2 regions of the Priestia sp. D51 genome follow, and region 2 is predicted to be linked to the other one. Evidence: predicted binding sites of a transcription regulator. Region 2 holds the regulator's gene; the other holds the start of a gene.

Region 1 (15,269 bases), on a different contig from region 2:
GAACGAAAGGATGAAATAGGATAGCAGCAGATTTAAAGTCGTGAGGTAATTGAGGTAAAATAGGTAGATCCCAGTCTAACCTTATATAATCCAACAATACATGAACATCTCCCTTCAATGTAGGTAGTTACGTATATTTTATATGTGTAGAATACTCACTTCTATTTCCTTAGCGTTCTTTATCTTTAAAGAACATTAGATCAAAAAAAGTTAAACTAATAGCCATCGCTAAAGGCGTGCTAAAATCATAACTATCTATTTCAGAGGGCCGAAAAATATAGTTGAAAAAATATATGGCAGCGCTAAAACAAATGAACAGTCCAATAAATTTAAATAGTCTCTTTCTTAGTTCACACCATTCCATGTTTTTGATGTTGAGGATAAATGTAATGATCAAATATAAAGATGCTAGAATAATGAAGAATACATAACTTAATGTAAATCCAAATGAATTATCAATATCCATATAAACAATAAAAGATATAATAATTGTACTTAATACACATAGTGTACATATGATAGGTGTTACGGTATTTTGTCTCAATTTCTCCCCTCTTTCAGTTTTTAAACTTATCGTCTATTTACGAAGAAATGCTTTTACTCTAAACAAGCTTCGTGAAAATAAAGAAACGCTATATGTATAGTACTTGTTTCCTTTATAGAACATACAAAATGAATCCAATAACATAAACTAAAAGAGCAATCGTCCATTTGACTGTTCGGGAGCATTTAAATTTATTTAGTTTACTTGATAGACAAATAGCAATTATACCGATAACAATGTAAGTCCCTGGAGACCTCCATGATTCAGGAGTCAATGTAAAGAGTATCCAGCACATCCCTAATACAAATGCAGCACTAAGCTGAGATGAGTGCTCTTTCGTTTTATGTCTTTCACTTCTTGTCGGTAGTTGATTAGTGTCCATTTACTTCGTTCTCCTCTCTTATCGTTACATTTTATCAAAAGATTGGCATGATTTCAGTCGCGAATGAAAAATTTGTATAATAAGGGTGTATGAAGGAGGACATTAAATGAATAAAGATATAGAAGAAACTGTTGTGAAATCCTTTTTTTGGGAAGAGAATTTAAGAAAGAGTCATGTTTAAACTTTTTTCTCCTAAAAAACGGGATAAAGCATTGTATCGCTTTAACCACAATTATAAAAAAAATTTACGTGAACAATATATGATTGAAATTCCGACGCCTAATTCATGTGCTAGTGAATTAGCTAATCTACTTAAAAAACATGGTGCAGGGAATCAGTGCTACACCCTTTCTTTTAACGAAGATATCGATGGAAAAGAACCACCTTTACTTACTGCTTTAGAGCATGCAGTAGGCTATGGGTTTCCTTCTCTTATTGTATGTATTCCAAACAAACTTGCCTATTTTGAAGCTGAACAAGTTTATGGTCCTCCACCACGTTACATTTTAAAGCGATAAAAAAAGCCCTTCTAAAGGGCTTTTATACGCGCTGTATTTATCCATTTGTTTTTATTAGCGTTAACTTTTTATGCTTCCAATGAAATGAATGGACTTGAAGCTGCCGGGAAAGGCATTTTAAGCTTTTATTAGCTTTCGTTTTCACTATCGCTATCGTTATCAATATCATTATCGTTGTCAGTATTACCATATTTAAAATCAATAATGTTTTTTCTAATTTCTTCTCTGATTTCAGGGTTTTCTTTTAAGAAAACCTTAGCGTTTTCTCTTCCCTGTCCTAAACGTTCTCCATTATATGAAAACCAAGATCCAGACTTTTGAACAATATCTACTTCAGAACCAATATCTAAGATTTCTCCTTCTCTTGAGATACCTTCTCCATACATAATATCTACTTCAGCAATGCGGAAAGGAGGTGCCATCTTATTTTTGACTACTTTAATTCTTGTTTTGTTACCAACTATGTCATTTCCCAGTTTAAGTTGTTCAGCGCGGCGAACCTCAAGACGAACGGAAGAATAGAATTTTAGTGCTCTTCCACCTGGCGTTGTTTCCGGATTTCCAAACATAACGCCTACTTTCTCCCTGATTTGATTGATGAAGATAGCAATGGTTTTAGACTTATTAATTGCTCCAGATAGTTTACGAAGGGCTTGAGACATCAAGCGAGCTTGTAGACCTACATGAGAATCTCCCATTTCCCCTTCAATTTCTTTTTGCGGAACTAATGCTGCTACTGAGTCAACAACAATAATATCTACAGCACCACTTCTAACTAATGCTTCAGCAATTTCAAGTGCCTGCTCACCAGTATCTGGTTGAGATAACAGTAACTCATCAATATCTACACCTAGTTTTCTTGCGTAAACTGGATCAAGTGCGTGTTCAGCATCAATAAAGGCAGCTCGACCTCCATTTTTTTGTACTTCTGCAATCGCATGTAAGGAAACTGTTGTTTTACCTGAGCTTTCGGGTCCGTACACTTCCATGATTCTTCCTTTTGGATAACCATTAATTCCAAGAGCGATATCTAAAGCTAATGAACCTGAGCTAGATGCCTCAACTTTTGTATGTGTGCCTTCCCCCATCTTAATAATTGATCCTGTACCGAATTGTTTTTCAATTTGTTTTAGAGCCATATCTAGTGCTGCTTGTTTATCATTCATAATTTAAAACCTCCGATTGTTAGTACGTTTACAGTAAACGACAATGTATATGGATAAATAATAAGGATTGGCTCAAATGTTTTTGCTCCGTGCGAGAAAATTTTGTGTTTAACTGTCTTGGTTTATTCTATTGTTCCTTTATTTATCTCTAAACCCTTAATATCGAACGAATGTTCCTATTTTGTAATCATACAATAAACGCATCTAGTTGTAAAGGAGAAAGTTTTGTACAAACCAGCCAAAGAAATATCTTTTTTGTAAAAAGTAGGTTTATGCTTTTAATATTTATAGTTATTGAAATTTTAATTTATAAAATAATCCTTATTATAGGAACAAAAAACAATTCATTCTCTTGTATACATTATTCCGGGAGACATGCTAAAAACGAGCCCTTGATAATCAAGGGCTCGTTCACTTTATGTTTTTCTTTTTTATCCTTGAAATACTATTGGTTATTGTGCATTTTTACTACATCTAAATTAAACTCGGTTGCAAAAACTTGTTGTTGTGCCCCATAAAAAAATCCCCCTCCAAATATAGTGTAACCCTCACTCTCAAAGAGTAATTTCTTTACACTATACTTAGAGGAGATAATACCAAATTTTACTGTTTTTCTTGCATTACTTGAGCTACTTCAGTAAAAATTACACCTAATCCATGTGCACCTGCGTCCGGATAACCAAGACTTCTTTCTCCAACCGTACCAGCACGTCCCATACGTGCAACAATCTGTTCAGTTGATTTTGCTCCTTCAACAGCAGCTTCTGCTGCTTTGACAAGCGCATGTTTCAAGCTTTCACCTTCAGCAGCACTTGACGTTAACGTATCTGCATAAGGTACTAAAGCATCGATTAAAGTTTTATCTCCTACAACAGCTCCACGTCCAAAAGAACGTTCTCCTGTTGCTTGAATGCCTTTTACAGACGCTTGGATCATTTCAGCAAATTCTGTTAAAGTCAGTTCGGTTTTAGATTCGGTGTTCTTTCCAGCCGCACGAAATGCTGATCCCCAAATAGGACCTGATGCCCCGCCACAATGCTCCATGATAACGATGGAACAAGCCTCTAAGAAGTTGCCAATATCATTTGATTTATTTTCTAGAATTTCGTGCCATTCAGCTTTCAACTGTTTGAACCCTTTAGCAACACTCATACCAAAGTCTCCGTCACCAGCATGGGAATCTAATTCACAAAACGGTATTTCATTTCTAATAATACATTCACTCATTTGGTCTACCATAAAAATAATATTATTCAACGTCAATCGATTTTCCATTACTACGGAATATTCTTTGTTGGTTTGCACCTCATAAGACACTTTCGGGGCCTCTACGCTACCGATGATTTCATCATAAGTGACAGCTGGTACTTCACCTTTGATTTTTAACGCAGGAGTATCGCACTCTTCAGATAGGAGACTCTTTAAGTTTTCATCTAATTTCATAATCGAAATAGAAGCACCGGCCATATCAATGGCTGTCATATAGTTTCCGACAAACGTTCTTGCAATCGTTACTTTTCTACGTGACAATTCACGAATGACAGAATGATTTAATAAATACAGTTCTTGAAGAGGTGTGCTTCCAAATCCATTAATTAGGACAGCCACTTCTCCTTTTCCATCTTCTATCCCTATTTCTTTTAATAATGCCGTTACCATGCGCTCTGCAAGTTCGTCTGCTGAAATAATTTTTTCACGACGGATACCAGGTTCTCCATGAATGCCAACGCCAAATTCCATCTCATCTTCTGCAATCTCGAAAGTAGGAGTTCCTTTAGCGGGAACTGTACAAGAAGTTAATCCAATACCAATGCTTTTAACATTCGCAATAGCGCTTTCTGCTGCCTCTTTCACTTTTGATAGATCATATCCGCGTTCTGCTGCAGCACCTGCTATTTTATGGACAAGAACAGTACCAGCCACTCCACGTCTTCCAACTGTATATAAACTGTCCTGTACAGCGATATCATCATCTACTTTTACATAATCCACTTGAATTCCATCTTCTTCAGCTAGATAAGCAGCATTCTTGAAATTCATCATGTCACCACTGTAGTTCTTAATCACGAGTAAAGTTCCCTTATCGCTAGCAGTTTCTTTAATGGCTTGATAAATCTGTATTTGAGAAGGTGAGGCAAATACATCACCACAAACTGCTGCATCTAACATACCCTTCCCGACATACCCAGCGTGAGCAGGTTCATGTCCACTGCCGCCCCCGCTAATTATGCTTACTTTATTTTTGTTAATTTGTTCTTTTTTAATGATTTTATATTTTTCAATTAAACTCAGTTCCGGATGTGCTAGAACCATCCCTTTACACATCTCAAGTACGACATCTTCTGGTTTATTAATAATTTTTTTCATCTTATATCAACCTCTTCTTATAATCATTTCCAATTTGATCTGCTGCAAGGATAGCTGCAGCTACTGACTCTGGAGTAACAGGGAATGGCATAGAATAAATAGATTCCTCTGGAATACAAGCTTTGTTAGCTACTTCCATTAACTCTTCTTGTGTAATTTGTTCTACTCCAATATCAGCAAGACAAACTGGGAGTCCTACTGCTAAACAGAAATCTAACACTTCTTCTATTTCCTCAGTTGGCGCATTTTCCAATACCAATTGTGCTAATGTACCAAAAGCTACTTTTTCACCGTGGAAGTAGTGGTGCGCACTTTCTAAAAGAGTAAGCCCATCATGAATGGCATGTGCTCCAGCTAATCCACCACTTTCAAACCCTAATCCTGATAATAAGATATTGGCTTCAATAATGTTTTCTAAGGCTGGAGTAACAACATTATGATCGCTTGCTGCTTTTGCTTTAACCCCGTCCTCTAATAGAGTGTTGTAGCAATGTTCTGCTAAAACTAGCGCTGCATTTGTACCTTTTGCTGGTGCACATAAGTCCTCACGCACTCCACAAGGTAATCCAGCATTTACATTAGAGAAAGAACGTGCTGTTGCTCTTGCTTCGAAATAAGTAGATAACGCATCCCCCATACCAGATACTAAGAATCTAGTAGGTGCATTAGCAATGACTGTTGTATCAATTAATACAACACTTGGGCTTTGCTTAAAGTATGCGTAATCATCAAAAGCACCCTCTGGTGTATAGATAACTGCGGAATGACTTGTAGGTGCATCCGTAGCAGCAATTGTTGGGACGATAATTAACCCTTCTCCCTCTGCTACACATTTTGCCGTATCAATTGCCTTACCGCCACCTAAACCAATTGTACAATCACAGTTGTTTTCTTTTGCTATTTCCTGCAATCTAGAAATTTCTGGTCTGGAGCACTCGCCATTGAATCCGCCTTCAAAAAATGTAATACCATATTTTTCTGCTGTTGCATCTAATTTGCCTTGTACACGTTTAATATCTTCAGGATGTGCTATTAAAAGTGCAGAGGTACCAAATGTTTTCACAAAATAACCTAAATTTAAAATCTCATCTTCACCTTGAATGTATTTTGAAGGACTAATAAATGCTTTTCTCATAAATAAAACCTCCTAATTAACTTTGTAATCCCTTACAATCGGAATTTTACTATCTTTTGTGTAAGATTACATTAGTCTTAAATGACGAGTTTTTACAACTTTTTATCGTATTTTTTTGCTCTCTTCATTTAATATGGTATTATTATGACATTATTTTAGGTGAAAATACTACCAAGTTCACGTTGAAAAGAGGTTACCTTTATCGCTGAACACTCTTTTATTTTACAAACTCAGGAATAAAATAAAGGTATTCTCAAGTAGGTAATACAAACTACCACACGGGAAGTAGAAGCAAGGGAGATAAAACATCATTGAAAACTACTTACATGAATTTAGATAAAATACTAGATTTAAAGAAATGGCGAAATCTTCAAGATTCACTTGCGCTTGTTACAAAATTAGCGATTGTTACGGTTAACTATAAAGGAGTGCCCATTTCTCAACACAGTGGTGTACGTCCATTTTGTGAGACTATGCGTAAAAATCCTGATACGGCAAAACTTTGTGAAAAGTGCGATGCGCGGGGAGGATTAGAGGCAGTTAGAACCAATGCTCCTTATATCTATTTATGCCACTGGAATATTGTCGATATTGCCATTCCCATTATAATTGATGATAAATATGTAGGCGCTATCATGGCGGGAGAAGTAAAAATTGAGGATGGTGACAAACATCCTCAATTGGAACAAATGCTTACTGTTCCATCAAAGGGATTTGAACAGAAGTTAAATAATAATGAAGAAATACAGCGTCTATATGATTCTATTCCTACTCTATCCTATACAGAAATTAACGAAGCTACTCAAATGTTATATAGGCTTTGTAACTACATTGTAGAGGAAGCTATGAATAAAAATTTGATTTTAGAAGTATATGAAAAGATGGCTCCAGTAAAAGAAGACGTTTCTACTGAAGATATTTCTTACGGTTATTCTCTAGATAATATTCAAAATATAAAAAAGGAATTAGCCAACACAGTTACTAATGCTTATGTAAAAACGTCTATTAACGATCACTTAGTTTGTAAAAACAAAGTATTACAGCCAGCCTTTGACTACATTTATAAACATAAAAGAGAAAAAATATCTCAGCAAAAGATGGCTGATTTATGTCACATTAGCACAGGTTATTTCAGCCGTGTATTTACCAAAGAAACGGGTATGAATTTTTCTGTTTTTATTTCGCTCAAAAAAATAGAGTGGTCCAAGCAATTATTAGAAAAAACGGATTTGTCTATTGCACAGATTAGCGATGAATTAGGTTTTAATGACCCTGGATATTACATCAAGACATTTAAAAAATATGAAAACATAACTCCTAACGTCTATCGGAAATATTATCAAGAAAAGATGTAAAGTTTTCATTCCTGACGTAAGAAACATATAACTTTTCCATACTGATACTAGTATTCTGAAAAAGGGTGCTTTTCAGTATGGAAAAGCAATGAGACACAGTCATGTGCTGGCCTTTACGCTATAAATAATATATAAATATTTATTCCGCATGCTTATAAACATTGGGTCTCAGGCCTTCAAATATTGGGATGTTTTTTTGTTGTTCTGTAACTTTCTGTATATGGATTTCTGCTGTTATGATTTCTTCTTTGTCTCTCCCCTCTTCTATAATGTTTCCATTTGGGTCAATGATCATTGAGTGTCCCGCGTAGGTGTTGCCAGCATGATTTTTATGATTCACTTTTCCCACGCTGTTACATGCAATAACGTATACACCATTTTCTATAGCTCGTGCTTTCAATAGTGTTTTCCAATGGTCTATATTTTTAGTAGTCCATTGTGCAACGTAGAATACAATTTTTGCACCTTGAGAAGCCGGAAAGCGTGTGATTTCTGGAAAACGTAAATCGTAACATATAATTTGACTAGCTTTGATACCGTTAATTTTGAATACTTCCGGTACTTCATCTCCACCTGTTAAATAATGATGTTCATCTAACATCGGCAGGAGATGTATCTTATCTTTTTGGTAGAGTAGCTCCCCTGTTTTTGATACCGCAAAGGCCGTATTATAAATGTTTTTATTCCTTTTATTTGAGACTGAACCTGCAATGATATTCACCTGATGCTCGGTTGCTAAACTTTGGATAAAAGGAAAAGCTCTCTGTAAGTCAATATCAGCTTTTTCTGCTACATTTTCTAAATCATAACCCGTATTCCACATTTCAGGTATTACAACAATTTCCGTATCTATATCCAGCTTTTCTGCAAATAAGGATACAATACGGTTTTCGTTTTGCTTAACTTCTCCTTCTATAATCTCCATTTGAAATAATTGTATTTTCATGTTTTTCCCTCTTATTCATAGATAAATTTATAGACAGAATATAAATCATTATTATATTTGACATCTTCACCATGTGAAGATGAAATTATAGACGGTTTAATTTCATCTATAATTCGTCCACTATTAATGTTTTCGCTCATATCAACTGTGAACTTTCGAATCGGTGGATGTAAGGATTCGGTATTAGAAAAGAATAAGTCTCCAGTTAGCAGCACATTGTCATCTTTATGATGGTATATGACATGTCCCGGGGTATGACCGGGTGTTAGATATACGTCTACGGGTAACGTTTTAATGATATTGTCACTTAAACTTTCAACTTGATGTTCTACGCCTGTTGTTTCTTTTTCTGCCTTGTTTGGATACGGTTTTTCGCCATTGATAAAAGGCGTTTCAATTTCGTGTGCGTAAATAGGAATATTTAAATGATCTTTTAAATACTTGGCACCATTAATGTGATCCAAATGGCCATGTGTCAGCAAGATACTCTTGGGAATACCTAAAGATTTTGCTGCATTCAACTGCGCATATGCATAGTCTTCCATTCCGGTATCGATGAGATAAACATCCTCACCATCCACTATGTACCATGTATTGATCTTAACTCGAATACCAACGACGGTTTCATAAGTGAGTCTATAAACATGTTCAGAGATTTGAACAAATTCCAATTCATACACCTTCTTCTGATTTATTTGATATTATAAGTGTAATCAGAAAAAATAGGAGTAACAAGAAGGCACAAATTTGTTACTCCCCATTGAGGTGAGGAAATGTCAGAGTTTAAAAGCGATCAATACGGCCCTTGTACGTTAACTGTAAAGCAAGCCTGTCCAATTGAATTAGCGATGCACATTATGGGCGGTAAATGGAAAGGCATTATTTTGTCTTTGTTATCAAAGTCACCTATGTATTATAATGCAATGCGCCGTGAAATACCGGGTATTACTCAGCGCATCCTTACACTCCAGCTTCGCGATATGGAAAAAGACGGATTAATAGAAAGAGAAGAAACAAACGATAACCCTAAAAGAGTTTTATATTATTTAACAGAGCTTGGAGAAAGTTTTATCCCAATACTTAAATCTTTAGAGAAATGGGGCAATGCTTATATAAGCAAGCAGGAAGAAGGAATAAAAGAGTCTCAATAATTAAGGAGAGTTGGCATTTTTATTTTTGGTAACAGACTCTTTAGAATTTAGCCTATACATGGCTATAAACTCCCAAATTTAGTTTTCTATACATAAACATCTATAGCTATTTTAATGAAGATTAAGAAATAGTGATAACGATACAAATACTAAAGTTTCTACTATTTTTTTAGAATGGCATGATTTTTTTCATTTTCCTTTCGAAAAGGCATATGTTAGTTAATAAAAGATACCTTTATTGTTGAAAGGAAAATTGATCCTATGATTGCGTCAAAGGTTAAATTTGCTGCCTCGTTCTATGCAGTAATGTCTATTAGTTTTTGGGGAATTTCCTTTGTCTCTACCAAAGCGGTTTTAGATAAACTAGATCCATACACACTCCTTGTTCTTCGTTTTGGAATTGGGGCACTTTTTTTATTGGTATTATTAGTGCTAAAGAGATATCCATTAAACATTCCGCTCAAGTATATTCCTCATTTGATTGTGTTAGGTATCCTTGGAGTATTCATTCATCAAGTTATTCAGGCAACAGCACTTCTCACAATAAATGCTTCTGCAGCAGGATGGATTATTTCGTTTTCTCCTGTATTTACGGTCATTCTCTCCGTATTTTTTTTGCATGAAAAGATGACGTTATTAAAAGCATCAGGGATTATTGTAGCTATTATTGGCGTTCTACTGGTGACCACTTCTAGCAATCAGCATTCACTTCAGCTTCCGGTTAATATCGGTTACCTGTTAATGATTTTAAGTACATTAAACTGGGCAATCTATTCTGTCCTATTAAAAAAGCTGGATATCCAACTTCCCTCTCTTGTTGTTACGTTTTATATGTGTTTAATAGGGTTTACTCTAACAACTCCTTTTCTCGTAAGAAATAAAGGATGGGAGACCATGCCTTTTTTAACGAGCGTAGAGTGGGCTCATTTATTATTTCTCGGTGTATTCGTTTCAGGTGTTGCCTATTGGTACTGGGCAAAGGCATTAGAGGTTTTAGAGGCGTCCCAGGTATCTGTGTTCCTTTATTTAGAACCAGTAGCGACATTGATAACAGCTGTTTTACTGTTACGGGAAAAGATTATTCCCGTCAGTATATTAGGAGGAGTCATAATTATAGTGGGAGTAATTGTAGCTAATGGAAGACTACTAACTTTTTTAAGGTATTTGCCATGGAGAAACAAAAAATTGTAGCTATGCAGAAAACCCAAAAATTTGTGCTGCTCATAAGGAGGTAATGCGTGTATGAGCTTAATTGAACAGGTAAAGCATATTTTAGATAACTTGGACTCCCCTACCAAATTGGAACTGAGAGAAGCACTTTTGGCTTTAGATATAAACTTTAATGATTTAAAACCACTATTGCAGTCAGCAAAAGACAAGCCATACTATAGAAAGCTTCTCTATCAAAATGACGAAGTGGAATTACTTGTTATGAATTGGTCAGCAATAGAGTGTGCTCCTCACGATCACGGTCATTCGCATGGATGGATTCAAGTAGTAAATGGTACAACTATAAATACGGTTTACGAAGTTAAAGAAAACCAAATGCCAGAAGAGCTGTTTTCTCAGCATCAGGGAAAAGGTAAGCTTTTTTTTGCTCCCAAGAAAGGTGTGCACAAGATGAAGAGTGCTGAAGGCGCGGGTCTAGTTACTCTTCATCTCTACTCTCCCCCAATCAAGGAGATGATGGTTTATGATTTCAAAACATGCGCTGCTTGCATTGTATCTGATGATTGTGGAGCGTGGTGGCCAGATCATCTTCGTCAAAAGGTAAGAGAGATTCAATTAAAGAAGAAAGAATGATATTTGTTGACCCTTGGAATGTTTCTCATACAGAAACAAAATAACTGTTTAGTCGAGTTAAAGGACGTACATCACGAGATTTTCTCGCTTAGAGTTACTGTCTCAACAAGAAAACTCCGCTAAACATAATCGATTTTATGTTAAATAAAAAAGACAGAAAGAGTCTACTTCTTCCTGTCTTTTTTGTCATTTAAGCATCAGCAACATGAGTTGCTTGCAGGTGACTTTTCATTCACTCCAACGCTATCCTCAGTCTTATGAACCTCACTATCAGATTTCGTATAAAAAAACTCCCACTCGTTTCCGTCAGGATCTGTTACCCAGAATTTATCTTGTACAGCGTAGCAGCAGGTCGTATCTATTTCTTCACGAGCAAAGAACCCCTCTTTTTCTAGTCGTGATTTATGAGAATGAATCTCCTCAGGAGTTTCTACTTGGAAGCCGAAATGATTCACTTGATTACCTTTTACATCGTCACGTACGTTCAAGGTGAAATTTAATCCGGGTTCATCTAACAAGAATTTAGCATAATCTATTTTCGTTTTCACAGGTTGAACGCCAAATACCTTTTGATAAAACTTAATGGACGCCTCTAGATTCGTTACATTAATTCCTACATGAACATATTTCATTTACACTTCCTCCTTCGCATGCTAAATAATATTGTTTGGAATGTAGTAAATTAAGAGCATGGGCCGCTTTTACTTGTATCTTTTCTAAACAAGCAGCATAGTTCTTCTGATAAGAGGTGGTTCACCTCTTTATCATTTAAATCATAATAACTCCATGTCCCTTTTGTTTCTTTTGTGATGAGGTTTGCTTCTAATAAAATCTTTAAGTGGTAGGAAAGTTTAGATTGAGACATCCCAAAGAATTCAGTTAGATCACATACGCATGTCTGTCCTCGCTGGCAGAGCTCATACATAATTTCTAATCTCTTTTGATCAGCAAGAGCTTTAAATTTTTGTTCGTACTGTTTAAATGGGTGCTTTCCTTCCTTGACTGTTTCCATTGTCATTCTCCTTCATCAATTTTTTTTGATTTAAAGTTCGAAGCTCTCGGAAGCTTTTTTAAAGTTACTGTATGTAGTTTCCCCTCTTAACATAGGATCTTGATGAAAAAAACGCTGAAAGATTAGACTTTGTGCTTCCTTATAGTTCATCCCTTGAGTGTTCATAACTAAATGAAAATAGGCTCGAAAGTACGTAACCGATAAGTTTCCAGAGTTGTTGACTCTCACTGCTTTTCCCCTCACTTTTATAAATCAATTTTTTTTGATGTATTCATCATATCTGGAAATTTTAGATAAATCAAGACATTAATCAATTTTTTTTGTTTAATAGTAGTGTATATTTTTGTTGAATGTATAATAAAATACTTATATAATTATATTTGGAAATAAGGAGGTGAGTTGGATTGGATGTAAAAGTACAAATAGAAATGGAGAAAGCAGCACAGATACTGAAGCTGCTTGGCGATAAGACAAGATTATCTATGATGAAACTGCTCCAAAATAACGAGTGCTGTGTTTGTGAGCTAGTTGAAATTTATAAAGCAAGTCAACCGGCTATTAGCCAACACTTGCGTAAATTAAGAGATATCGAACTTGTAAAGGAAAGACGACAAGGGCATTGGATTTTCTATTCATTAAATAAAGAAAACGGCTATTATCAGTTTGTCCTTAATATACTTGAATCTTTACCAAGCGAAGATGGACGATTAAAAGAACTAGAAAAGCAAGGATTACGCATTAGTTGTTGCTAATAGTAGGAGGTTTGTAAAGTGGTATCAGTTATAGTAGCCTCCCTCACCTTCTTAGTGACATTGATTTTTGTCATTTGGCAGCCAAAGAACTTGTCTATTGGTTGGTCAGCGTGTGGAGGCGCAGTAATAGCTCTTTTAGCAGGTGTGGTTGATTTCCATGACGTGCTGGATGTAACTCAAATTGTATGGAACGCAACGTTAACGTTTATTGCAGTTATTATTATTTCTTTAATTTTAGATGAAATTGGATTTTTTGAGTGGGCAGCGTTACATATGGCACGAGTTGCAGGAGGTAATGGCGTTCGCATGTTTGTATATGTATCCCTCCTAGGAGCTGTAGTAGCCGCATTATTCGCTAATGATGGGGCAGCCTTAATTCTAACACCTATCGTACTTGCTATGGTGCGAGCACTTAAATTTGAAGATAAAATGGTCTTTCCTTTTATTATCGCCAGTGGATTCATTGCGGATACAACATCATTACCTCTTGTGGTAAGTAACTTGGTCAATATTGTATCAGCGGATTTCTTTGGGATTCGCTTTTCTGAATTTGCCTCACGCATGATTGTGCCAGATTTATTTTCACTTTTGGCAAGTATTGCTGTCTTGTATTTGTATTTTCGCAAAAGCATCCCTAAGAAATACAATCTAGATGATTTACAGAAACCGGTTGAGGCCATCAAAGATGAGAAAATGTTTCGTTTATCAGGAATTGTTTTATTCATTTTAGTTCTGGGTTACTTTATTGGTGAGTTTTTCGATATTCCCGTTTCTATTATTGCAGGAATTATCGCCATTTTATTCTTGGGAATAGCAAGAAAAAGCCCGGCTGTTCACACGAGAAAAGTGTTAGCAGGAGCTCCGTGGGCGATTGTTTTCTTTTCGATTGGTATGTATGTTGTTGTGTATGGATTACGCAATGTGGGGCTAACTGAAGTACTAGCAAGCCTTATTCAAACAACCGCTGATCAAGGATTATTTGCAGCAACCATTGGTATGGGATTTATTGCAGCCATTCTCTCATCGATTATGAACAACATGCCAACCGTGATGATTGATGCTTTGGCCATTGATGCAACTTCTGCAACAGGTACGATTAAAGAAGCTCTGATTTATGCAAATGTCATTGGTTCGGATCTAGGACCAAAGATTACACCTATTGGCTCTCTAGCGACGCTCTTATGGCTTCATGTTCTCTCGACAAAAGGAGTTAAGATTTCTTGGGGAACTTATTTTAAAACAGGTATTATCTTAACCATCCCAACATTATTTATTACACTTGTTGGTTTATATATTTGGTTATCAATTATTTCTTAACACATCATAAAGGAGATTTTACACATGTCTAAAAAAACACTTTATTTCTTATGTACAGGTAACTCTTGCCGTAGCCAAATGGCTGAAGGATGGGCAAAAAAAAATCTAAATAACGATGAATGGGATGTACGCAGTGCAGGATTAGAAGCTCATGGATTAAATCCTAACGCTGTAAAAGCAATGAAAGAAGCTGGTGTTGATATTTCAAACCAAACATCTGATATTATTGATCCTGAAATTTTAAATAATGCGGATTTAGTGGTTACATTATGTGGCCATGCAGCTGATCATTGCCCCGTAACACCTCCTCATGTGAAGCGTGAACACTGGGGATTTGATGATCCTGCAAAAGCAGAAGGAACAGATGAAGAGAAATGGGCGTTCTTTCAACGTGTCCGTGATGAAATTGGTAAGCGTATTCAGCGTTTTGCCGAAACAGGTAAATAATTAATCAAGAAGCAGTCTATTTGTGTAGACTGCTTTATTTTTTCTCCACTAATAAGGGGCTTTTCACTTTTATAGTTCATGAAAATAATAGGCTCTTGTTTAGTACCTGAACGGCTAATAATTAATTATTCGTAATAAATACCACCTCTGATGTAAACCGTAGTTCCGGGTTGAGCTGCTTCACTTGCCTTCCTTAATGTTCTAAAAGGTTTGCTTTTAGTACCTAAGTTTTTGTCGTTCCCTGTATGAGAAACGTAGATCTCATGATGTATAGGTTCTACTGAAAGCTGATTAGCTGCCTCAACCCTTTGGTTTATACAACACAGTAAAATAAGAAAAATACCAGCTGCTTTTTTCATAAGATACTCCTTAAA
Region 2 (15,269 bases):
TTCCCGTCAGGCGTATAGCTATTTAGCTGCCCAGTACGAAATAAAGTTGTGGAGTTAATTTCTTGCTCTTGATTTACCGTTACATAACTTAATACAAACATCCGTTCATCGATAAAATAAGGAAGACTCCCGACGTGCTGTTCACGCGTCGCTTCTTTTTTGATGTGTTCGTTCAAAAATGGCGCGAGCTGTGAAAAAATATAATCCTGTACTTTGCTATAGCGATGATGTTCATAGGTAATGGTGGATCCATGCTCTTCAGCAAGCTTCGGTTCTAATACACGAAAATGATTCATGAATTCTAAAATGTCATCATAGGTGTAATGATTATGACTCATCTCAGTGCGAATGGTCATGACGCCAATTTCAAAAGGACATAAAAAAACATCCACAGACAGCACGTTGCTAGACACGGTGGTGGAGGAAGTTTGTAGCGTAACGGTATGGTCTATTTTTTTTGAAAATCGAAGCAAGCCTTCTTTTTCGCACGAATCAGGAAATAGAATACATTCAATGTAAGGAAGAAAATATTGATCCAAGCTATCATGAGATACGTAATACTGTTCTCCGTAGTATTCTTTTTCTACATGTTTGTTTTGAATGGAAAAAAACTCAAACATATTTGCTTCTAGTGCATGAACAAGCTGCTCTTTATTTTTTCGATCAAAGGAAAAAGGAAAAAGAAACATGTTCATTGCTTTGGTAGGCATAATAGTTTGAAATGGTTCTGTTTTCCTTGGTGTATTGGTCATAAACTACATCCTTCTTATAGTCGGTTGTATTTTTTTTGAGAGTCGAAAAAATGCAGACAGAAAGTAAAAGGTAAAACAGGCTTTATAAAAACCGCTCTACCTGCCTGTAATGATTCGACGTATCATTTATAATATGCCAATTTTTTTAGAAAACAAACGTAAAAAACCAACTAACATCATGATTAGTTGGTTTTACATACAGTGTGTAATTAGTGAATCGTGCGATATACACCAGTGACTTTTCCTAAAATCGTTACGTGGCGAAGAATAATAGGCGCCATCGTTGAATTTTCAGGCTGTAAACGAACGAAATTTTCTTCTTTAAAGAAACGTTTTACCGTTGCTTCGTTGTCCTCGGTCATAGCGACCACAATATCTCCGTTATTAGCAGTTTGCTGCTGACGTACGATTACCATATCGCCATCTAGAATACCTGCTTCAATCATACTTTCTCCCATAATTTCAAGCATAAATACATGATCATCTGGAGAAACGAATTTATCTGGAAGAGGGAAATATTCTTCCACATTTTCAACGGCTGTTATAGGAAGACCCGCTGTTACTTTACCGATAACAGGAACATTAATGACATTGCTTTTAGGGATGTTTACTTCGTCTAGTTGAAGAACTTCGATTGCTCTTGGTTTTGTTGGATCTCTGCGAATTAACCCTTTGCTTTCTAAACGAGCTAAATGCCCGTGTACAGTGGAGCTAGAGGCTAATCCCACCGCTTCCCCAATCTCACGAACAGAAGGCGGATAACCTTTTAATTTTACTTCGTGCTTAATAAAATCTAGTATGTCTTGTTGACGTTTTGATAGCTTCATATTTTTCACCTCGATTTTAGCTATTCTTTAGGTGAATTATACCACGTGATGTGTCAATATACAAACATAAGTTCGAAGAATTCCATTGACAGAAACAAATGTTCTCAATAAAATAAGAACATATATTCTGATAGGGGGATCATAATATGCACCAATTCTTACATTCTATGAAACATTACGCTATTTTTTTTGCAGTTATCGCTGCACTTACATATGTATTGACGCTGGTTTTAGGAGCGGATAAAGTAGATTTAGACAAATATTCAACGGTTACTATTACAAAAGGAGATACGCTTTGGGACTTGTCCAACAAGTATCATAATCACCATCATTTGACCACCAATGAATTTGTCAAATGGGTTGAAGACGTCAATGATCTAAACTCAGACACTGCCCAGTCTTTATCTCCTGGAGATAAATTATATATTCCTGTTTTAAAAAAAGAGTTACATAATCAAGTGGCAATTGAACAGTAGTGTGTAACGGCCGTTCCTGAATATTGTTAGAAGCCGAAAAGGTCGTGATAAAAGTGGACGCCATTATTTATTGCCGTGTAAGTACGGATAAAAAAACCCAAGAAACATCTTTACAGCGCCAGCAAGAAGAATTAAAAAAGCTTGCTGATCTTCACCATCTAAACGTAAAAAAAGTCGTAATGGAAAAAGCAAGCGGATATGACGTAGACAGAGAGGGTATATTGGATGTTCTTCATACAATGAAAGAAGAAAAAATATCTGTGCTGCTCATTCAAGACGAAACGCGATTAGGCAGAGGAAATGCCCGAATCGCGCTTCTTCATGCTTTTCATAAAGAAAATGCTACGATCTATACGATTAGTCATCAAGGTCAGCTTCAGCTTTCAGAATCTGATTCGATGGTGTTAGATATTATTAGCTTAGTGGAAGAGCATCAGCGGAAATTACATAACGCTAAAATTAAAAGAGGAATGAAAAGAGCCGTAGAAAACGGTTATCGTCCGCAGCAAAATTTAAAAAATCAAGGAGTTAACTCAGGAAGAGAAAAAAAAGAAGCGCCGATTGAAGAAATTGTCCGCCTTCGTCATAACGGCTTAACCTTTGCTGAAATTTCAGTTACGCTAAAAGGTTTTGGTTATAATATTTCAAAAGCAACGGTACATCGTCGCTATCAAGAGTATCAAGAGAGTGCTCAATCTCTTGATAAAACGAAAGAGATTTAGTAAGATGACTACATGTTGCCGGAACTGTTCGGTAATTTTAATTATTGATTATAAGGAGATAGGTTTTATATGCTATCAAAAGATAAACTTGCTCGTATTAATGCTCTTTCAAAAAAGGCAAAGGCTGAAGGTCTGACAGAATCTGAAGCGAAAGAACAGCAAGAGCTACGTCAGGAATATTTAAAAGTTTTCCGACAATCTATGACAAACCACCTTCATACGATTAAAGTTGTGGACGAGGAAGGTAAAGATGTTACGCCTAAGAAGTTAAAAGAGAGCAAAAAGAAGCGTCTTCACTAAGACGTTCTAGTAAAACTAGAGGGAGAGTTCCCTCTAGTTTTTTGTATATTTTTAATAAGGCACACAAAAACTGTAAAAGTGGAAATTTTTTTGGTTCAAGTATTGTACAAATAAGCAAATCATTAGTATGATAACATATGTACATAGTTTTGAAAGGAATGAAGAGTATGACACAACGTATTGAAGATCTTTCGATTGCAACAATTCGTACTTTATCAATCGATGCGATTGAGAAAGCAAATTCAGGTCACCCAGGTATGCCAATGGGAGCTGCTCCAATGGCGTATACATTGTGGACAAAATTTATGAACATCAATCCAAAGAATCCAAACTGGTTCAACCGTGACCGCTTTGTATTATCAGCAGGACACGGATCGGCACTATTATACAGCTTGCTTCATTTAGCTGGATATGACTTATCAATTGAAGACCTTAAAAACTTCCGTCAATGGGGAAGCAAAACACCAGGTCATCCAGAGTTCGGTCATACAGCAGGTGTTGATGCAACAACTGGTCCACTAGGACAAGGTATTGCAATGGCTGTTGGTAAAGCAATGGCAGAACGTCATTTAGCTGAAACATACAACAAAGAAGGTTTAGAAATTGTAGACCACTTTACGTATGGTATTTGTGGTGACGGAGACTTAATGGAAGGTGTATCTGCTGAAGCAGCTTCATTAGCGGCACACTTAAAATTAGGACGCTTAGTTGTTTTATACGATTCAAATGATATTTCTTTAGACGGAGATTTAGATCGCTCGTTCTCTGAGAACGTAGAAGATCGTTTCAAGGCTTACGGATGGCAAGTAATTCGTGTTGAAGACGGCAATGACTTGACAGCGATTGCAAACGCAATTGAAGAAGCAAAAGGCGATTTAACACGCCCAACGCTAATTGAAGTAAAAACAACAATCGGATTTGGTTCTCCAAACCACGCGGGTACTTCTGGCGTGCACGGTTCTCCATTAGGTTCCGATGAAACAAAATTAACAAAAGAAGCTTATGCATGGACATTTGAAGAAGATTTCTATGTGCCAGAAGAAGTGTATGCTCACTTCAAAGCTACAATTGCTGAAGATGGCCAAAAGAAAGAAAACGAATGGAACGATGTATTTGCACAGTATAAAGAAAAATATCCTGAACTAGGTCGTCAATTTGAACTAGCAGTAGAAGGAAAGTTACCGGAAGGCTGGGAAGAAACGCTTCCAGCATACGAAACGGGTTCAAGCCTAGCTAGCCGTGCTTCTTCTGGAGAAGTATTAAACGCAGTAGCACAAGCTGTACCTCAATTCTTCGGCGGTTCAGCTGACTTAGCTGGGTCAAATAAAACAATGATTAAAGGTTCAGAAGACTTCACTGCAGCTGATTACAGCGGACGTAATATTTGGTTCGGTGTACGTGAATTTGCAATGGGAGCTGCATTAAACGGTATGGCTCTACACGGCGGTGTAAAAGTATTCGGAGGAACATTCTTTGTATTCTCTGATTATCTTCGCCCAGCAATTCGCTTAGCAGCTTTAATGAAGCTTCCTGTAACATATGTATTCACACATGACAGTATCGCAGTTGGAGAAGACGGCCCAACACATGAGCCAATTGAACAATTGCCATCACTTCGTGCAATGCCAGGTCTTTCAGTGGTTCGTCCTGCAGATGCAAATGAAACAGCTGCTGCATGGCGCTTAGCATTAGAATCAACTGACCGCCCAACGGCGCTTGTATTGACTCGTCAAAACTTGCCAACGCTTGAAGGTACAAAAGAAAATGCATACGAAGGCGTGTCTAAAGGCGCGTACGTTGTATCTAAAGCTGGTAAAGACCAAGCGGATGCATTAATACTTGCAACAGGCTCTGAAGTAAGCCTAGCAGTAGAAGCACAAAAAGCATTAGCTGCAGAAGGCATTGATGTATCTGTAGTAAGTATGCCTGCATGGGATCGTTTCGAAGAGCAATCTGCTGAGTACAAAGAAAGTGTTATCCCTAAATCAGTGAAAAAACGTTTAGGTATTGAAATGGCTTCTACACTTGGCTGGGAACGCTATGTTGGAGACGAGGGACAAGTTCTTGGTATTAATCACTTCGGTGCATCTGCTCCTGGTGAAACAATCATGAAAGAATTTGGTTTTACAGTTGAAAATGTAGTAGCAAAAGTGAAAAGCTTGCTTAATGCATAATTCTTTTTCACAAGAAAGAGCAGACTCCTATGGTCTGCTCTTTTTTTTCGACAAAAAAACAAAGAAATTTTTTCATCGATAGACAAGCATTGCGTACACCATTCGGTATAATAGTACAAAAAAGAACGAGCCGAAAGGGAGGATGAATCGTGAGAACGTATGAAGTATATTTAATGGAGGAAGAAGTTGCATCATCCTATTTTCGAAGAGAAAAGCTCATTTATCAGCTGCTGATTGAATATAAAATGAAACGTCACTTGCAGGAAACGCATTTACAAAAACAAGTTCATTACATTACTCGCCAACTGCCCAATTCATTTATTCAACGAGAATTACTTCAGGCGTTTTCTCATTATCCTCATTTTTTTACTCATCAAGAGACGTTTGTGCTGGAGTATCCTCATAAAAAAAGTCGAGCATCTATAAAATTAACGAATCGCTGTATAACAATTGAAGGAGATGGCAATGTTGATGCTGAGACAGCTTTTTTTGAAGTATTACGCAAGCTAGATCCTTGTTTTTTAGCAGTGAATTATGGAACGGATGAATACGGCTGGCTGAGGCCTGTGAAAACAAGAAAATTTGTGTAATTATTTAAGGAAATTGGAACGGAAATATTGTATAATAGCGTATGGTCTAGTACACTGTAAGTTAGACAACACGAAGGAGGAAGTAATACCATGGGAATGTATATTCTAGTTGGTGTTCTAGCATTAATTGTTGGGATAGCGCTAGGATTTTTCATTGCTCGTAAGTATATGATGAGCTATCTGAAGAAAAATCCACCAATTAATGAACAAATGTTAAAAATGATGATGATGCAAATGGGCATGAAACCATCGCAGAAAAAAATTAACCAAATGATGAAAGCAATGAACGGCCAAATTAAATAATGGTTAATTGGACAGACACTCTCTATTCAGAAGGGTGTCTTTTGTTTTATGATAGAGATAAGAAAATGGTTGTAGGGCTAGGGGGATACGATGAAAATTTTTCGAGAGTTATGGTGGTTTTTCAAACAGGAAAAAAAGTCTTACATAACGGGGATAGCGCTGCTTATTATTGTGGCAGCATTAGAACTTCTCCCGCCTAAAATTATTGGTTTAACGGTAGATGGCATTAAAGAAGGGACGCTGAATGGAAAGCGCTTAATGCAGATGGTTGGCATTTTGCTAGGAGCTGCTGTTGTGGCCTATTTCACAAGATACATATGGCGTATTATGATATTTGGTTCATCTGTTAAACTAGCCAAGCAGCTGAGAAATACCCTCTACACTCATTTTACCAGGATGAATCAGGCCTTTTATCAGCGGCGGCGAATTGGGGATTTGATGGCCCATGCAACGAATGATATTCAAGCTATTCAACAAACTGCAGGTTCGGGCGTTTTGACGCTCGTGGATTCCATTGTCACAGGAGGGCTTGTTCTATGCACAATGGCCCTAACAATCAGCTGGAAATTAACGCTTATTTGCCTTATTCCTATGCCGCTTATGGCCGTTTTAACAAGTTACTATGGTACATTGCTTCATGCGCGGTTTCATCACGCACAAGCAGCATTTTCTACTTTAAATGATAAGGTTCAAGAAAGCATTAGCGGAATTAAAGTCATTAAGACGTTTGGGGAAGAAGCAGCTGATGTCGAAGAATTTCGTATGAAGTCTGCAGATGTTGTTCAAAAGAACATGAAAGTAGCACGAGTAGATGCATTGTTTGATCCGACCATTTCGATTATTGTAGCACTTTCTTTTTTACTTGCTCTTATTTTTGGCAGCAAGATGGTGATTAGTGAAGAGTTAACACTGGGACAGCTTGTTACCTTTACAACTTATTTGGGCCTTCTTATTTGGCCGATGCTCGCGTTTGGCTGGCTATTTAACATTGTGGAACGAGGAAGAGCATCATATGACAGGGTATTTTCTTTATTAAAAGAAGAAAATTCGATTGAAGAAGCAGCGCATCCTAGTGTTGAACTGCCAACAGGAAATATTGAAGCTGTTATTCATAGGTTTTCGTATGGTAAAGAAGACGAATACACGTTAAACGAAATTTACTTTACACTTTCTCGCGGTCAAACGTTAGGGATTGTCGGAAAGACGGGTGCTGGGAAAACCACGCTTTTAAAGCTGTTGCTTCGTGAATTTGATGTAAGCGACGGAGCTGTTTTATGGGGAGGAAAAGACATTAAAGATTATGCTTTTGATTCACTGTACAAAAGCATTGGATATGTTCCTCAAGATCACTTTTTGTTTTCAACAACAGTCGCTGCTAATATCGCGTTCGGAAAAGAAGACGCAAGCAATCAAGAAATCCAAGAAGCGGCTAAAGTTGCAAATGTACATAAAGACATCCTCGATTTTACAGATGGCTATCAAACAATAGTAGGTGAAAAAGGCGTTTCGTTATCTGGTGGACAAAAACAGCGTATCTCGATTGCAAGAGCTCTTCTATTAGATCCTGAGCTTTTAATTTTAGATGACTCGCTATCAGCGGTAGATGGAAAAACGGAAGCGGGTATTTTACAAGCGTTGAGGCAAAAACGTCAAAATCGAACAACGATTATTACAGCGCATCGGCTGAGCTCGGTTACTCATGCAGACCTGATTCTTGTCCTTGATAAAGGGAAAATTATTCAGCGAGGAACTCATGAGGAACTGCTTAGCGTGAGCGGCTGGTATCAGGATATGTACGATAGACAGCAGCTTGAACGTGCGGTAGAAGAAGGAGAGACGAAAAATGAAAATTGAGCATTCTTCGGTACATAAACGTCTGTTTCACTATACAATTCCGCATAAAAAATCATTTTTTTTAGCGTTCACTCTATTATTAATTGCTACGGCTGCTGATTTATTAGGGCCCATTTTGATTAAAATTTTCATTGACGATTATTTAACTCCTAAGTATTTGCCTTTTCAGCCTCTGGTGTGGCTTGCAAGCAGTTATTTGCTTTTACAGCTTTTAAAAATTGTCGTTCAATACTTTCAGCTTCTGCAGTTTCAGAAAATTGCGCTTCAAATTATTCAGCAGATTCGAATTGACGTTTTTTCTCATGTTCATCGTCTGGCGCTTCGCTTTTTTGACAACACGCCAACGGGAAGCCTTGTTTCTCGAATTACAAATGACACGGAAGCTATGAAAGAAATGTTTGTAGAAGTCATCGCGGTTTTTATTCAAAATGGGGTATTTTTGATTGGTATTTTTATAGCGATGTTTATGCTAGATGTGAAGCTGGCTTTTTACTGTTTAGTTCTTCTCCCGTTTATTTGGGGACTTATGAAGCTTTATCAGCATTACAGCGCTATTTACTACGGACAGCTCCGAGAAAAGCTAAGTCAGTTAAATGCCAAGCTTCATGAGTCTTTACAAGGCATGTCCATTATTCAATTATTTCGTCAAGAAAAGCGGCTTCGCTCGGAATTTGAAGAAATTAATGATGAGCACTACAAAGCGGGCATGCGCAATATTAAGTTAGATGGTTTGCTACTGAGGCCTGCTGTCGAAATTCTTTATATTTTAGCCGTTATTCTTGTGCTCAGTTATTTTGGCATTTCCGTAGCTGACAGTCCTGTTAAAATTGGTGTTCTTTACGCGTTTATCAACTATTTGGATCGTTTTTTTGAGCCCGTTAATGAAATGATGCAGCGTCTTTCTATGTATCAGCAAGCGATGGTATCAGCCTCCCGGGTATTTGATTTGATGGATGAGGAAGAAAAAAATCCAGTGATGACAGGAGAACAAAAGCAGGGGGTACAAAAAGGAACGGTAGAATTCAAAAACGTCACGTTTTCCTATGACGGTGTTCGAGATGTGCTTTCTGATATATCATTTACGGTAAACGAAGGAGAAACAGTGGCTTTAGTAGGCCATACTGGAAGCGGGAAAAGCTCCATCATTAATTTATTAATGCGTTTTTATGAGCAGCAAAAAGGAGACATTTTGATCGATAATAAACCACTGTCGTCCTTTTCAAATAAACAGCTTCGAGATCAGGTAGGGCTGGTGCTGCAAGATGCCTTTTTATTTGCCGATACCGTAAAGCGAAATATTACGCTGCATGAAGACCATTTTTCTGATGAGCAAGTAAAAGCAGCGGCGAAATTTGTGCAAGCTCACGCATTTATCGAAGCTCTTCCTAATAAGTATAATGAAGTGCTAGTGGAAAGAGGTTCAACTTTATCAAGCGGTCAGCGTCAGCTCTTAGCATTTGCAAGAACGGTGATTCGAAACCCTAAAATCCTTATTCTTGATGAAGCAACAGCCCATATCGATACAGAAACGGAAGAAGCGATTCAAGAAGTGTTAAGAGATATGGGAAAAGGCCGCACAACGATTGCGATTGCACATCGTTTATCAACTATTCAACACGCCGATTGTATTTTAGTATTGCATAAAGGGAAAATCGTCGAAAAAGGAACGCATGCTGAACTGCTAGATAAAGGCGGTTTGTACTATAATATGTATCAGCTTCAGCACAGTGAAAAAGAGGAAAATTTCAATAAAGAAACAGGAGTAAAAGAGATTTATAAAGAATTGATAGAGTGAAGGTGAAAAAAAGAAACAACCTTCATGAAGAGGTTGTTTCTGTTGTTTGAGCAGGGAATTCATTGTAAACGTTTAATAAATGATCTAATTCTTGACTATGTTTAATAGCAGGTGGAGAGTTTAATCCACTTACTCGGACTATGCGGATGAGTTCTTCTCGTTTCTTTTCAATCGCTAATAGAATATCTTTTTTGGCCAATGCTATGTATCCCTTCTAACAAGTCGTTTACCTAATTATACAAGATAATGGTACTATTTGAAAGAAGTGAGATAAGACAATTTGGTTACAAAATGGTAACGAAAAAGAACAAAAAGAACAAAAAAGGGAAGTGGGAAATGTGGGAGATTTAAATTTATTTTTGGCATTTGGCGCAGGCTTTTTATCGTTTATTTCACCCTGCTGTTTGCCTTTGTATCCAGCTTTTTTATCGTACATAACGGGAGTATCAGTCAGCGAGCTAAAGGAAGGCGCTAAGTCACATCAGCGCAAAGCTTTTATTCACACAGCTTTTTTTCTTCTGGGATTTTCTGTTATCTTTATTATGATTGGTTTTGCGACATCCTTTATTGGTCAGTGGTTTTTTAACTATAAAGATTTAATTCGGCAGATTGGCGCTATTCTTATTATTTTCTTTGGTCTAGTTGTACTAGGGATTTTTAAGCCTCGAATTCTTATGCAGGAACATAAAGTTCAATTCGCCAATAAGCCGGCTGGACTCTTAGGTTCTTCTTTTATTGGTATGGCTTTTGCTGCCGGCTGGACTCCTTGCACGGGACCTATTTTAGTATCGGTTATGGCGCTTGCAGCGACAAACCCAGGCTCCGGTCTTTTGTACATGATAACGTATTCACTTGGGTTTTCTATTCCGTTCTTTATCATGACATTCTTTATTGGAAAAATGAACTGGTTAAAAAAACATATGAATTCCATGATGAAAGTTGGCGGATACGCAATGATTGGCATGGGGTTTATTTTATATTTTGACTGGATGACAAAAATTATTATTTATACAACGAGCGTATTTGGAGGGTTTACGGGCTTTTAAAAAGGGAAAATGATACAAAAAAGAATCTGGAAGTTGGCAGGTTCTTTTTTGTTTTTTAAAGACCAAACGTTCATTTTAGCTCTTAGGAAATAAGCAAGAATATGACTCGAAAAAATATATAGAAAAAATTTATTTTTACTATATCTTCTATAAATACGGAGTGATACAATGAAATCGTCATATTTTTAATTGTTAAAAAGAGGTGTATAAATTGAAAGATATTTTGTTAATCTTGCTTTTGCAACTGATCTATGTACCGATCTTGACGCTGCGCACAATTTTTTTAGTCAAAGGTATGAGTATGTATGCCTCGGTTTTTGGATTTGTTGAAGCGTTAATTTATGTATTTGGCTTATCCCTAGTATTTTCAGGAGATCAAAGCACGCTTGCTATGGTTGTATACGCAGTTGGATTTGGAGTGGGAATTATACTTGGAAGTTATATCGAATCTAGGCTTGCTATCGGATATACAACATTCTTAGTTAACCTTATGACCAAAAATGAAGAGTTAATTAACCGCCTTCGACAGGAAGGTTTTGGTGTTACTGTGTATCAAGGTGAAGGAAGAGACAGTGCACGCTATAGATTAGACATTTTAACAAAAAGAAGTAGAGAAGAAGAGCTATTAGCATTCATTGAAGAATATGAGCCTCGTGCTTTCATTATTTCATACGAGCCGCGTAAATTTAAAGGCGGGTTCTTACTAAAAGCAATGAAAAAGCAAAAACAAAAGCAAAAAGCAAAAGCAGATATTACCTCTACTAAATAAAAACAGAAGAGATCCTCTTCTGTTTTTTGTTGCACTTTTACTTCTGATGTTTTTTGGATTATAATATAAGTACACACTAAACTATAGTAAAGGAAGGATTTCATTGGTTATTGCTTCAACACTTGTCGCAATTTTTATGGCTTCTTTCATATTAGTTGTTCGAATGAAAGCCGCTGATAAACCAACGAATGCAAAAAAAATTATACTTCCGCCTTTTTTTATGAGTACGGGAGCGTTAATGTTTATCTTTCCAATGTTTCGAGTAACGGGTGCAGAACTGCTTGAGGCGTTAATAGCAGGCATGATCTTCTCAATCCTGTTAATTAAAACGTCTAAATTTGAAATTCGTGACGATCATATTTACTTGAAGCGTTCAAAAGCTTTTGCATTCATTATTATTGGTTTGCTTATTATTCGAATTGCAATGAAAATATATTTAAGTTCTTCAATTGATGTTGGCCAGCTTGGCGGTATGTTCTGGATTTTAGCATTTGGTATGATTGTACCTTGGCGCATTGCGATGTACACATCGTACAAAAAGCTCGAACGAAAGCTGCACAATGATCGTCTTGGAAATACAACGATATTAAATTAAAAAAGGTGGCTACGCAGCCACCTTTTTTGATTTAAAATAAATGCTGATAGGGGACGGCATCTATTTTTTGCTTTTTTAATGTTTTTAATAAAAATTTATGATCACGTTTAGGCGTAGCTAAGATGTATCCACGTACGATTAAGTCTTCTGTTATAGAGGCGGCTTGTTCCTCAAGTGCGAGTTCCCCAATTTTCCCTGCAATTTTTTGTTTGGCCACATCGCGAAATAGTTCAGGTACTGGTTCAACAAGAACGTTTAATAGCTGCTTTTGATCCGCTGACCAAAGGTGAATGGTTTTGGAAAGATAGTGATCTTGCCAATCAAGTTCAGACATGCCGTCTTCTTTTGGTAAGCGCTTTAAAAATTTTCTGAACATAAAAAATCCGCCGATAGCAAACATGCTCATTAAAAAGACAACCCAAAATAAAATAACCCATAAAAACCAGCCCTCTAGCATATTTTTCACTCCTTTATAAAGAGATTAATCATAACATTACTATATTTATACATTTATTATAAAAGCCTTGTTCCTTTTATGGCAATATAAAATTCCTGCACTTTATGTGAAAAGAGAGTCATTTTTGACTTATCGATAAGTTTATATTGACTTATCGATAAGTGAATTATCGTTAGAATTATCTAAAAATGCTTATTTTTCCGCCTTTTAAAAGTTGGCACGATTTTTGCATATAAACTAATTGAAGAATTATTTAATATGAGAGGAAGATAAAAAATGAGTCAAACTTTTAGCAAAGTAGCAACAAATTTACCGGGAGAAAATGCAAAGCAATTATTAGATAGAAGACACCGTGCCATTCCGAAAGGTGTAAGTTATGGCATTCCGACATTTGCTGATACGGCTGAAGGGGCGATCGTTAAAGATGTCGATGGCAATACGTTTATTGATTTCGTAGGGGCAATTGGCACAATCAATGTAGGTCATAGTCATCCAAAAGTGAAAGAAGCGCTTCACAAGCAAGTAGACCGTTTTATTCACACAGGATTTAATGTCATGATGTATGAGTCATATGTAGAGCTTGCAGAAAGACTAGCAGCAATTGCTCCTGGTGAATTTGACAAGAAAGTATTACTTTTAAATAGCGGAGCAGAAGCTGTAGAAAATGCAGTGAAAATTGCTCGTAAATATACAAAGCGTCAAGGAATTATTTCATTTAACCGCGGTTTCCACGGCCGTACATTAATGACAATGACAATGACAAGTAAAGTAAAGCCATATAAATATGAATTTGGACCGTTTGCTCCTGAAGTATACAAAGCTCCATATCCTTATGAGTATCGCCGCCCACAAGGATTATCAGTTGAAGCATACGAAGAGTTTATGATTACTGAATTCAAAAACTTCTTAAATACAGAAGTAGCACCAGAAACGATTGCAGCTGTTGTAATGGAGCCAATTCAAGGTGAAGGTGGTTTCATTGTTCCAGGTAAACGTTTTGTGCAAGAAGTGTATCAATTATGTAAAGAGCACGGAATTTTATTTGTATCAGATGAAATTCAAGCTGGTTTTGCACGTACGGGCCGCTACTTCGGTATTGAACACTTTGACGTTGCACCAGATTTAATTACAGTATCTAAATCACTAGGAGCTGGTGTACCGATTAGTGGTGTCATCGGCCGCGCTGAAATCATGGATGAATCTAATCCTGGTGAGCTTGGCGGAACGTACTGCGGAAGCCCTCTTGGATGTGAAGCGGCTTTAGCTGTACTTGATATCATTGAAGAAGAAAAGCTAAATGAACGCGGTGAGTACCTTGGAAAAGTGGTAACATCACGATTTGAAAAATTAGCAGAAAAATATGACTGTATCGGTGATATCCGCGGATTAGGAGCTATGTCTGCTATCGAGCTTGTGAAAGACCGCGAAACAAAAGAAGCGGATAAAGAGCTTACACAGCGCATCGTAAAAGAAGCAAACAAACGTGGATTATTACTGCTTAGCGCGGGAGTATTCGGAAACGTTCTTCGTATCTTAATGCCAATTGTTATTACAGATGAGCAGCTAGAAGAAGGCTTAGCTATTTTTGAAGCAGCACTAGAAGCAAGCGTGCAGCAAACGGTTGAAGTATAAGAGAAATTGAGGCATGAGTGAAGAGAGAACTCTTCACTCATTCTTCATGAATCACAAAGAATGGATATGTTTGGACACTCTATTTATAGATTTTTCATTTTCTGATAAAATAAAATAATAATTATTTTTTGACGAAAAGGTGATTCAAATGACCATTCATAAAAAGCAGATTCAGCAAATTAACGACGAACTTTACGATATATTTGAGTCATCATTTGATGAAATCTTTGTAACTGATGCAAATGGGTATGTATTAGTTGTAAATTCAGAGTGTGAAAAAAATTATGCTTTGAAAGTGGAAGATTTTATTGGAAAGCACGTAAAAGAACTTCAGGAAATGGGCATCTTTTATCCTTCGGCCACGTTAAAGGTGATTGAATCTAATCAAGCAATTGAATTGGTTCAAAAAACAAACTCAGGCCGATATCTTCATGTGCGGACTAGGCCAGTATTTACTAATGACGGGCAATTGAAAAGTGTTATTAGCTATTCTCGAGATCTCACAGACTTAATGGAATTAAAACGAAAAGTAGAAGAGATGGAAGAACAGCTTGAAAACTATAAGAAAGAGTTAAACGAATCCGTAGATTTAGAAGGAATCGTAACAAAAAGCGAAGCGATGAAAAAAGTTTTTTCAACCATTCAACGAGTGGCTTCTGTAAATACAACCGTTCTCTTACTTGGAGAAACAGGGGTAGGAAAAAGCAGAGTAGCAAAACTGCTTCATCAGCTTAGTACAAGAAAACAGCAGCCGTATCATGAGCTTAATTGTGCAGCGCTTCCTGAACAGCTTATTGAGTCAGAGCTATTTGGCTATGAAGGCGGTACGTTCACTGGAGCATTTCGCGAAGGGAAAAAAGGGATCATTGAGCTTTCGAACGAAGGCACGCTTTTTCTAGATGAGATTGGTGAACTTTCTCTTTCAGCACAAAGTAAGTTGCTCCATGTACTGCAAGACCGTACAATTCGTCCCGTGG

Evidence for each region. Region 2 encodes LexA, which represses DNA repair genes until DNA is damaged. Its sites were predicted from a motif close to CGAACATATGTTCG; they were not measured.
Region 1: a site for LexA is predicted at 2,774-2,787, ahead of recA (recombinase RecA). Genes of this name have one in related genera too.

Annotation. Positions count from the first base shown of each region.
Region 1 is NZ_JBLTIR010000006.1:73,184-88,452, forward strand. It holds gene ACNHOZ_RS21935 (DUF2711 family protein) at 1-97, opposite strand, end outside; gene ACNHOZ_RS21940 (hypothetical protein) at 657-926, opposite strand; gene ACNHOZ_RS21945 (hypothetical protein) at 1,100-1,444, shown strand; gene recA (recombinase RecA) at 1,573-2,610, opposite strand; gene dhaK (dihydroxyacetone kinase subunit DhaK) at 3,214-4,977, opposite strand; gene ACNHOZ_RS21960 (glycerol dehydrogenase) at 4,979-6,112, opposite strand; gene ACNHOZ_RS21965 (PocR ligand-binding domain-containing protein) at 6,424-7,467, shown strand; gene ACNHOZ_RS21970 (carbon-nitrogen family hydrolase) at 7,607-8,413, opposite strand; gene ACNHOZ_RS21975 (MBL fold metallo-hydrolase) at 8,425-9,084, opposite strand; gene ACNHOZ_RS21980 (winged helix-turn-helix transcriptional regulator) at 9,187-9,564, shown strand; gene ACNHOZ_RS21985 (DMT family transporter) at 9,826-10,755, shown strand; gene ACNHOZ_RS21990 (cysteine dioxygenase) at 10,807-11,367, shown strand; gene ACNHOZ_RS21995 (ArsI/CadI family heavy metal resistance metalloenzyme) at 11,565-11,999, opposite strand; gene ACNHOZ_RS22000 (ArsR/SmtB family transcription factor) at 12,050-12,379, opposite strand; gene ACNHOZ_RS22005 (ArsR/SmtB family transcription factor) at 12,784-13,131, shown strand; gene ACNHOZ_RS22010 (arsenical efflux pump membrane protein ArsB) at 13,150-14,448, shown strand; gene arsC (arsenate reductase (thioredoxin)) at 14,473-14,895, shown strand; gene ACNHOZ_RS22020 (DUF1565 domain-containing protein) at 15,021-15,254, opposite strand.
Region 2 is NZ_JBLTIR010000001.1:804,686-819,954, forward strand. It holds gene ACNHOZ_RS04175 (hypothetical protein) at 1-752, opposite strand, end outside; gene lexA (transcriptional repressor LexA) at 962-1,579, opposite strand; gene yneA (cell division suppressor protein YneA) at 1,726-2,055, shown strand; gene ACNHOZ_RS04190 (YneB family resolvase-like protein) at 2,109-2,777, shown strand; gene ACNHOZ_RS04195 (DUF896 domain-containing protein) at 2,847-3,077, shown strand; gene tkt (transketolase) at 3,245-5,251, shown strand; gene sirA (sporulation inhibitor of replication protein SirA) at 5,401-5,841, shown strand; gene ACNHOZ_RS04210 (YneF family protein) at 5,932-6,144, shown strand; gene ACNHOZ_RS04215 (ABC transporter transmembrane domain-containing protein) at 6,235-7,998, shown strand; gene ACNHOZ_RS04220 (ABC transporter ATP-binding protein) at 7,988-9,793, shown strand; gene ACNHOZ_RS04225 (aspartyl-phosphate phosphatase Spo0E family protein) at 9,816-9,992, opposite strand; gene ACNHOZ_RS04230 (cytochrome c biogenesis CcdA family protein) at 10,132-10,839, shown strand; gene ACNHOZ_RS04235 (DUF2179 domain-containing protein) at 11,051-11,608, shown strand; gene ACNHOZ_RS04240 (CcdC family protein) at 11,712-12,203, shown strand; gene ACNHOZ_RS04245 (DUF2621 domain-containing protein) at 12,235-12,660, opposite strand; gene gabT (4-aminobutyrate--2-oxoglutarate transaminase) at 12,937-14,292, shown strand; gene ACNHOZ_RS04255 (sigma-54 interaction domain-containing protein) at 14,441-15,269, shown strand, end outside.